Paenarthrobacter nicotinovorans: one gene and its partner. The protein of the gene in region 2 interacts with the protein of the main gene of each other region in a pairwise test. Links are inferred from orthologs where the notes say so. Each region holds a gene or a part of one and is shown on either strand. Other genes may lie near its edges.

What was found. Proteins that work in one complex are often made in the same cells at the same time.
Region 1: the proteins of dnaE (region 2) and JMY29_RS11780 interact in binary tests that used the Escherichia coli proteins (3 or more experiments, as listed by UniProt). The link is inferred for Paenarthrobacter nicotinovorans from one-to-one orthologs.

What each region holds. Positions count from the first base shown.
Region 1 is NZ_CP089293.1:2,522,660-2,525,755, reverse strand. The notes cover bases 269-3,096. They hold JMY29_RS11780 (aminotransferase class I/II-fold pyridoxal phosphate-dependent enzyme), read right to left. Parts: upstream 2,396-3,096; coding sequence 1,142-2,395; downstream 269-1,141. Other genes in these bases: coaD (pantetheine-phosphate adenylyltransferase), read left to right, coding at 2,431-2,931; JMY29_RS11785 (spermidine synthase), read right to left, coding at 357-1,145; rsmD (16S rRNA (guanine(966)-N(2))-methyltransferase RsmD), read left to right, coding at 269-343. Also shown: more of rsmD, read left to right, coding at 1-268. UniProt on the Escherichia coli protein: Shows aminotransferase activity with methionine and histidine as substrates, and to a lesser extent also with phenylalanine.
Region 2 is NZ_CP089293.1:1,753,916-1,758,548, forward strand. The notes cover bases 249-4,351. They hold dnaE (DNA polymerase III subunit alpha), read left to right. Parts: upstream 249-593; coding sequence 594-4,151; downstream 4,152-4,351. Other genes in these bases: JMY29_RS08180 (RluA family pseudouridine synthase), read left to right, coding at 249-523; JMY29_RS08190 (flavin reductase family protein), read right to left, coding at 4,170-4,351. In the rest of the region: more of JMY29_RS08180, read left to right, coding at 1-248; more of JMY29_RS08190, read right to left, coding at 4,352-4,633. UniProt on the Escherichia coli protein: DNA polymerase III is a complex, multichain enzyme responsible for most of the replicative synthesis in bacteria. This DNA polymerase also exhibits 3' to 5' exonuclease activity. The alpha chain is the DNA polymerase catalytic subunit.

The DNA of each region.
Region 1 (3,096 bases), 770 kb from region 2 along the record:
CGATGCCAAGGCAAGCGACGTCTGCCAACGGAACGCGGACCTGGTCAACCAGACCCTGGGGTCCAAGAAAGTTTCCGTCCACCGTTCCAAGGTGGAATCGTTCCTGGAGCGTGCAGGCGATGCTTCGGTGTGGGACCTGGTCTTCCTTGACCCGCCCTACCCCCTGGACGAACCGGCGCTGGCTGCGGTGCTCGAAAAGCTGGCACTGCACCTGGACGATGCCGCCGTTGTGGTGGTGGAGCGCAGTTCCCGCAGCCCCGAACCGTCGTGGCCGGATGCCTTGGAGTGTTTCGCCGACAAAAAGTACGGGGAGACCAAGCTGTGGTTCGCTGAACCGGCGTGAGCACTGGTTCCGTTTAGCCGGCGATCCGGTCCAGGTCCACGCCCGTCAGGACGGCAGCCGGGTGGGGGCCGCGGGCCAATAGTTCAGCTGTCCATTCCGCGGGCCATGGCGTACGTGTGCCGACCAAAATTATGTTGCCCGGATAGCGGCCTTCAAACATGCCGGCCTCCGCGAACGCAGCAACATCCGGCATGGCCTTGCGCAGCGCTGAGACCTGGCTGCGGACAAGCGTGAGCGCCGGCTCGTCGCCCACATTGACGATGAGGACGCCATCGGGAGCCAGCCGGGCTGCTGCCTCTTCATAGAACTCCCTGCAGGCGATATGGGAAGGGGCCTCGGGCCCGGAAAAGATGTCAAGGATGACGACGTCGAACCCCGCCTCGGCGGGAAGCTGCGCCAATGCGTCGCGCGCGTCGCCGATATGGGAGGTCAGCCTTGTACCGTCGGGCATCGGCAGTTTCTGGAGGACAAAGTCCAGGAGTTCACGTTCCAGTTCAACGGCGTACTGTTCGGAGCCCGGTCGGGTGGCCTGGATGTAGCGGGCCAGTGTAAGTGCTCCGGCGCCCAGATGAAGGGCCCGGATGGGGCGGCCAGGTTCTGCGGCCAGGTCCACCACGTGCCCGATCCTGCGGAGGTATTCATAGAAGATCTCACCGGGCGCCGCCAGGTTCACGTGTGACTGTTCGGCTCCGCCGATGCTCAGGATGAAGCTGCCCTCCACGAGGGGGTCTGTATCGATCGTGGCGTGCTGGCCGCTGGTGCGGAGGAAGCGGGCGGCATGGCCGGAATCCCGGGAATTCACAGGCGTTCCTTGAGCGTAGCCAGGCGCCCGGCAGCTTCTTCCAGGACGTCGATCTTCTTGCAGAAGGCAAAACGCAGGAGGCTGCGGGTGCGTTCGGCGCCTTCCGGATGACAGAAGACCGGAACAGGGATGGCAGCCACTCCGACGAGTCCGGGCAGGCGCCTGGCGAGATCAACGGAATCCCTGATGCCCAGCGGCGCGGTATCGACGTTGATGAAATACGTGCCGCTGGGGTTGAAAACGCCGAAGCCTGCGGCGCGGAGGCCTTCGGCGAGGATGTCGCGCTTTTGCCGGAGGGTATCGGCAATGCCCTGGTAAAACGCGTCGGGAAGGCCCAGGCCGACCGCGATGGCGCCCTGGAATGGCGTGCCGGAGCTGTAGGTCAGGAATTGCTTCACGGTGCGTACAGCTGCCACCAGGTGTGCCGGTCCGGTGAGCCAGCCGATCTTCCATCCGGTGAAGGAAAACGTCTTGCCGGCGGAGGAAATGGTGATGGTTCGTTCGGCGGCGCCGGGCAAGGTGGTGACCGGGATGTGCGGCACTCCGAAGGTGAGATGCTCATACACTTCGTCGCTGAGGATGATGGCGTCGTATTTGCCGGCCAATTCCACGATCCTGGCGAGGACGCTATGCGGAAATACGGCACCCGTGGGGTTGTGCGGGTTGTTCAGGAGGACAATTTTGGTTCTGCTGCTGAAGGCTTCTTCCAACGTTTCGAGGTCCGGCAGGAAATCAGGGGCCAGCAGGGGAGCGGTGACATGCTTGGCGCCGGACATCCCGATGATGGCACCGTACGAGTCGTAGAAAGGCTCGAAGGTCAGGACCTCGTCGCCGGGTTGGACGAAGGCAAGCAGCGCCGCTGCGATGGCCTCGGTTGCTCCCGTAGTGACAAGGACTTCATTGTCGGGATCCGGGTCCAGGCCGTAAAACCGTTGCTGGTGGGCCGAGACGGCCTCCCGCAATGCGGCAACCCCCTTGCCTGGCGCATACTGGTTCGCTCCTGCCGCAATGGCGGCCTGCGCTGCGTCCTTGATCTCTACGGGGCCGTCCTCGTCGGGAAAGCCCTGACCGAGGTTGATGGCTCCGGTGGACACAGCCAGTGTGGTCATTTCTTCGAAGATGGTGACTCCCAGGTCCCCGGCAGGTGAGAGCAGGTTGGCTCCCATAGCGGCCCGTTTCCAAGGTGCCGGAGCGTCGGCTGAAGTTCCAATAAGGGGAGCGCTGCTGCCTGCTGATGCCATGGCAGCCATGGTATCCCGGCGAAGCCATGGGGTAGGTTCGTCTCATGAGACGCGCGGTATGCCCTGGATCCTTTGACCCCATCCACAATGGACATCTCGAAGTCATTGCCCGGGCCGCCGGCCTGTTCGATGAAGTCATCGTTGCCGTGTCCACCAATTACGCCAAAAAGTACCGGTTCAGCCTCGAAGACCGGATGGAGATGGCACGCGAAACGTTGGCTTCCCTGCGCGGAATCATCGTGGAGCCCATGGGTGAAGGCCTGCTGGCCGAGTATTGCCGCCACAGGGGCGTTTCGGCGATCGTCAAAGGCCTGCGCTCGTCCTCGGACTTCGACTACGAGTTGCCGATGGCCACGATGAACCGCCAGTTGACCGGCGTCGAAACCGTCTTCCTGCCCGCCGAAGCGCACTACGTCCACCTGTCCTCCACCCTGATCAAGGAAGTCAATGTCCTGGGCGGGGACATCTCTGATTACGTCCCCAAATCTGTGTTGAAGCGGCTCCTTGCAGGCGAGCCGCCCACTGAAGCGCCCCGCAAGGGGTAGGCTTGTCGGGTACCTGCGCCCTCACGCAGAGTTCCCCAAGCTGAAACCAGCGTGCTTCTGTGCGCGCCCGGTGCCGGTTTGAGTCCTCAAGCGTGATCAGGCTAAGATGGTACGTCGGTCATATGTTCTACAGGAGTTCTCATTAAGCGAGATGCAAGTTCGCCC
Region 2 (4,633 bases):
CAGGCTCGACGTTGGCACGTCCGGTGTCATGGTCGTAGCCAAGACCGAGCATTCGTACACGGTGCTCAAGCGGGCTTTCAAGGAGCGCACCGTGGACAAGGTTTACCACGCCGTTGTCCAAGGGCTGCCCGATCCCTTGGTCGGAACCATTGATGCACCGATCGGCCGGCACCCGGGCCACGACTGGCGCTTCGCCGTCATCGAGGACGGTCGTCCGTCCGTTACCCACTACGAGGTCCTGGAAGCCTTCGGTAAGGCGACCCTGGTGGAAGTCCATCTGGAGACCGGACGGACGCACCAGATCCGTGTCCACTTCTCGGCGCTGCGCCACCCGTGTGCCGGAGATCTCACCTATGGCGCCGATCCCCGTCTTGCGGCAACGCTGGGGCTGACCAGGCAGTGGCTGCACGCCCGCCAGCTCGGCTTCACGCACCCCCGCACCGGCGAATGGGTGGAAGTTGCCAGCGATTATCCGGCGGACCTCCAGTACGCCTTGGATCTGTTGGAAACGGGTTCGGCCTGATTCCATTGACCTGAAGTCCGGTGCCGTTGCGGTCCGTTTCCTCCCCGACCCGGGACGGTAGACTGTCGTGGTGACTTCCAGCAATGATTCGTTCGTCCATCTTCACACCCACACCGAATACTCCATGCTGGATGGAGCGGCACGGCTGGGGGAGTTGTTCGACGAAACTGAGCGCCTGGGCATGCCGGCCCTCGCAACCACGGACCATGGCTATTTGTTTGGCGCCTTCGACTTCTGGCGCAAGGCGACGGATAAAGGCATCAAGCCGATCATCGGCGTCGAAGCCTATGTGACCCCGGGAACGGCCCGCGGTGACAAAGAGCGGGTCCGTTGGGGCGATGAGAGCCAGCGCAAGGACGACGTTTCCGGCGGTGGCTCCTACACCCACATGACCCTGCTGAGCTACAACAACGTGGGCATGCGAAACCTGTTCCGGGCCTCGTCGATTGCGTCGTTGGATTCTGTTTTCGGTAAGTGGCCGCGCCTGGACCGTGAACTGCTCAACACCTATTCCGAAGGCCTCATTGCCACCACGGGCTGCCCCTCCGGAGAAGTCCAAACTAAGCTCCGCCTGGGACTCTACCGGGAGGCCGTGGAAGCCGCAGCCGAGTTCCGCGACATCTTCGGCGCGGAAAACTACTTCTGCGAGTTGATGGACCATGGTCTGGACATTGAGCGGCGCGTCACCGGTGACCTGCTCCGCCTGGCCAAGGAGCTCAACCTGCCGTTGGTGGCCACCAACGATCTCCACTACACGCACGAACACGATGCCAAGGCGCACGAAGCCCTGTTGGCCATCCAGTCCGGTTCCACTCTGCTTGAGCCAACCTACGACAACGGCGGGTCCCGCTTCGCCTTCTCCGGCAGTGGCTACTACCTGAAATCACCGCAGGAAATGCGGGAGCTGTTCCGTGACCATCCGGAAGCCTGCGACAACACGCTCCTGATCGCCGAGCGCTGCGAAGTTTCCTTCAATACCGGTGCCAACTACATGCCCCGCTTCCCCTGCCCGCCAGGCGAAGACGAGACCTCGTGGCTGGTGAAGGAAGTCGACGCCGGCCTGAAGTACCGCTACCCCCAGGGCATCCCGGACAAGGTCCGCAAACAAGCCGATTACGAGCTTGGCGTCATCACCTCCATGGGTTTCCCCGGGTACTTCCTCGTGGTGGCCGACTTCATCAACTGGGCCAAGAACAACGGCATCCGGGTGGGTCCCGGACGTGGTTCCGGTGCCGGTTCCATGGTTGCCTACGCCATGCGCATCACCGACCTCGACCCCCTCCAGCACGGTCTGATCTTCGAACGCTTCCTCAACCCGGACCGCGTTTCCATGCCTGACTTCGACGTCGACTTCGATGATCGTCGCCGTTCGGAAGTGATCGACTACGTCACCAAGAAGTACGGCGACGAGCGCGTGGCGATGATCGTGACGTACGGAACCATCAAGACCAAGCAGGCGCTCAAGGACTCCTCCCGCGTGCTGGGCTATCCGTTCAGCATGGGCGAGCAGCTGACCAAGGCCCTGCCGCCGGCCGTCATGGCCAAGGACATTCCCCTCGCGGACATCCAGAATCCGGAGTCCAAGCGCTACAGCGAGGCCGGGGACTTCCGGCAGCTCATTGCCACCGACCCGGAGGCAGCCAAGGTCTTCGAGACGGCGCTGGGCATTGAGGGCCTGAAGCGCCAATGGGGTGTACACGCCGCCGGCGTCATCATGTCCTCGGACCCCATCATCGACGTTATTCCGATCATGCGGCGGTTCCAGGACGGCCAGGTCATCACCCAGTTCGACTACCCCACCTCTGAAGGCCTCGGCCTGATCAAGATGGACTTCCTGGGCCTCCGAAACCTCACGATCATTTCGGACGCCCTGGAAAACATCAAGATGAACCGTGGCGTGGACCTGGATCTCGAAAACCTTGCGCTGGACGACGCCGCGTCGTATGAGCTTCTGGCCCGCGGCGACACCCTGGGCGTGTTCCAGCTAGACGGCGGACCCATGCGGTCGCTGCTCAAGCTCATGAAGCCTGACAACTTCGAAGACATCTCCGCCGTCCTGGCCCTGTACCGGCCGGGTCCCATGGGCGCCAACGCCCACACGGACTATGCCTTGCGCAAGAACGGCATCCAGGAAGTCATTCCCATCCATCCGGAGCTGGAAGAGCCGCTCAAGGAGATCCTTGGTGGCACCTTCGGCCTGATCGTCTACCAAGAGCAAGTCATGGCCGTCGCCCAGAAACTGGCCGGTTACTCGCTTGGCCAGGCAGATATCCTTCGCCGCGCGATGGGTAAGAAGAAGAAATCCGAACTGGACAAGCAGTTCGCCGGGTTCTCCCAAGGCATGCAGGACAACGGCTACTCCATGGCCGCGGTCAAAACGCTCTGGGACATCCTGCTTCCGTTCTCCGACTACGCCTTCAACAAGGCGCACTCGGCCGCGTACGGGGTTATTTCGTACTGGACTGCCTACTTGAAGGCGCACTATGCACCGGAGTACATGGCCGCACTGCTGACCTCGGTGGGTGATGACAAGGACAAGTCCGCGATCTACCTCAATGAGTGCCGGCGCATGGGCATCACGGTGCTTCCGCCGGACGTCAACGAATCGTCGCTGAACTTCACCCCGGTGGGCCAGGACATCCGTTTCGGCATGGGAGCCATCCGCAACGTTGGTGTCAACGTGGTGGACGCGATGGTGTCCACCCGGGCGACGGAGGGAAACTACACGTCCTTCAAGGACTTCCTCCTCAAGGTCCCGGCGGTGGTGTGCAACAAGCGCACCATTGAATCGCTGATCAAGGCGGGCGCCTTCGATTCCCTCGGCCACCATCGCAGGGCGCTGGCGATGATCCACGAAGAAGCCATTGATTCGGTGATCACGCTCAAGCGAAACGAGGCCATTGGCCAGTTCGACCTCTTCGCCGGGTTCGAAGACCAGGAACCGGAAGCTTCGCTGACCACGGAAATTCCCGATCTCCCTGAATGGGAAAAGAAGGACAAACTCTCCTTCGAGCGCGACATGTTGGGACTGTACGTTTCAGACCACCCCCTGCAGGGGCTGGAGGGTGTCCTGAGCCAGCACGCCGAGCAGACCATTGCGTCGATCATCGCCGAGGACGGACCACACGACGGCGCCATTGTCACCATTGCAGGCATGATCACCTCCCTGAGCCGCAGGATCGCCAAGGCCAGCGGCAATGCCTATGCCAGGGCGGAGATCGAGGACCTCGGTGCATCAATGGAGGTCATGTTCTTCGGCCAGGTCTACGGCCCCATTGCTTCTGTGCTGGCCGAAGACCTGATCGTTGTGGTCAAGGGGCGCCTGCAGCGCCGGGATGACGGCGCTGTGACATTGAACTGCATGGAACTATCGGTGCCGGACCTGAGCGAAAGCGTCAACGGTCCCGTCGTGATCACCATTCCCACGTTCAAGGCCACGGAGGCAGTGGTAACGGATCTGCGGGACGTCCTTCGCACCCACCGCGGGAACTCGGAGGTCCGGTTGAAGCTGATGGGTGATACCAAGGTGGAGGTCATGGGATTGCCAGTGCATCTTCGGGTGAATCCCAGTCCGTCGCTCTTTGGAGACCTCAAGGTCCTGCTCGGTCCGGCCTGTCTGGACAACTGACAGCCGGGCCCGCGGTAGTCAGATCTCGTAGTCGAGCGGCGCAGGCTTGCTGTAAGCGCCGCCGTGGTACAGCAGCGGGGTCCCTTCCCCGCCCACTTGGCCGTCGACGACCTCGACCACAACCACTGCGTTGTTCTCAAAAGACAAGCGCATCTGGATCTTGCCGACCAGCCAGCCGCTGACGTCCTTGAGGATGGGAACGTCATGGGGGCCGGGCTCCCAGTGGTCGCCGTCGAACCGGTCGCGGGTCCGTGCGAACCTGTCGGCCAACGCCTGGTTCTCCAGCCCCAGCATATGGACACCGATATATTCCGCGTTCGCGACAGCGGGCCAGGAACTGGAGCTCCTGGCCATGTTGAAGGTGAAACGGGGCGGCTCGGCGGACAGCGATGCCACGGATGTTGCGGTGAAACCAAAGGGTTTGCCGTTGAGGTTGGCCGTAATGATGGCGACTCCGGCAGCGTGCCTGCGGAACATCTCCC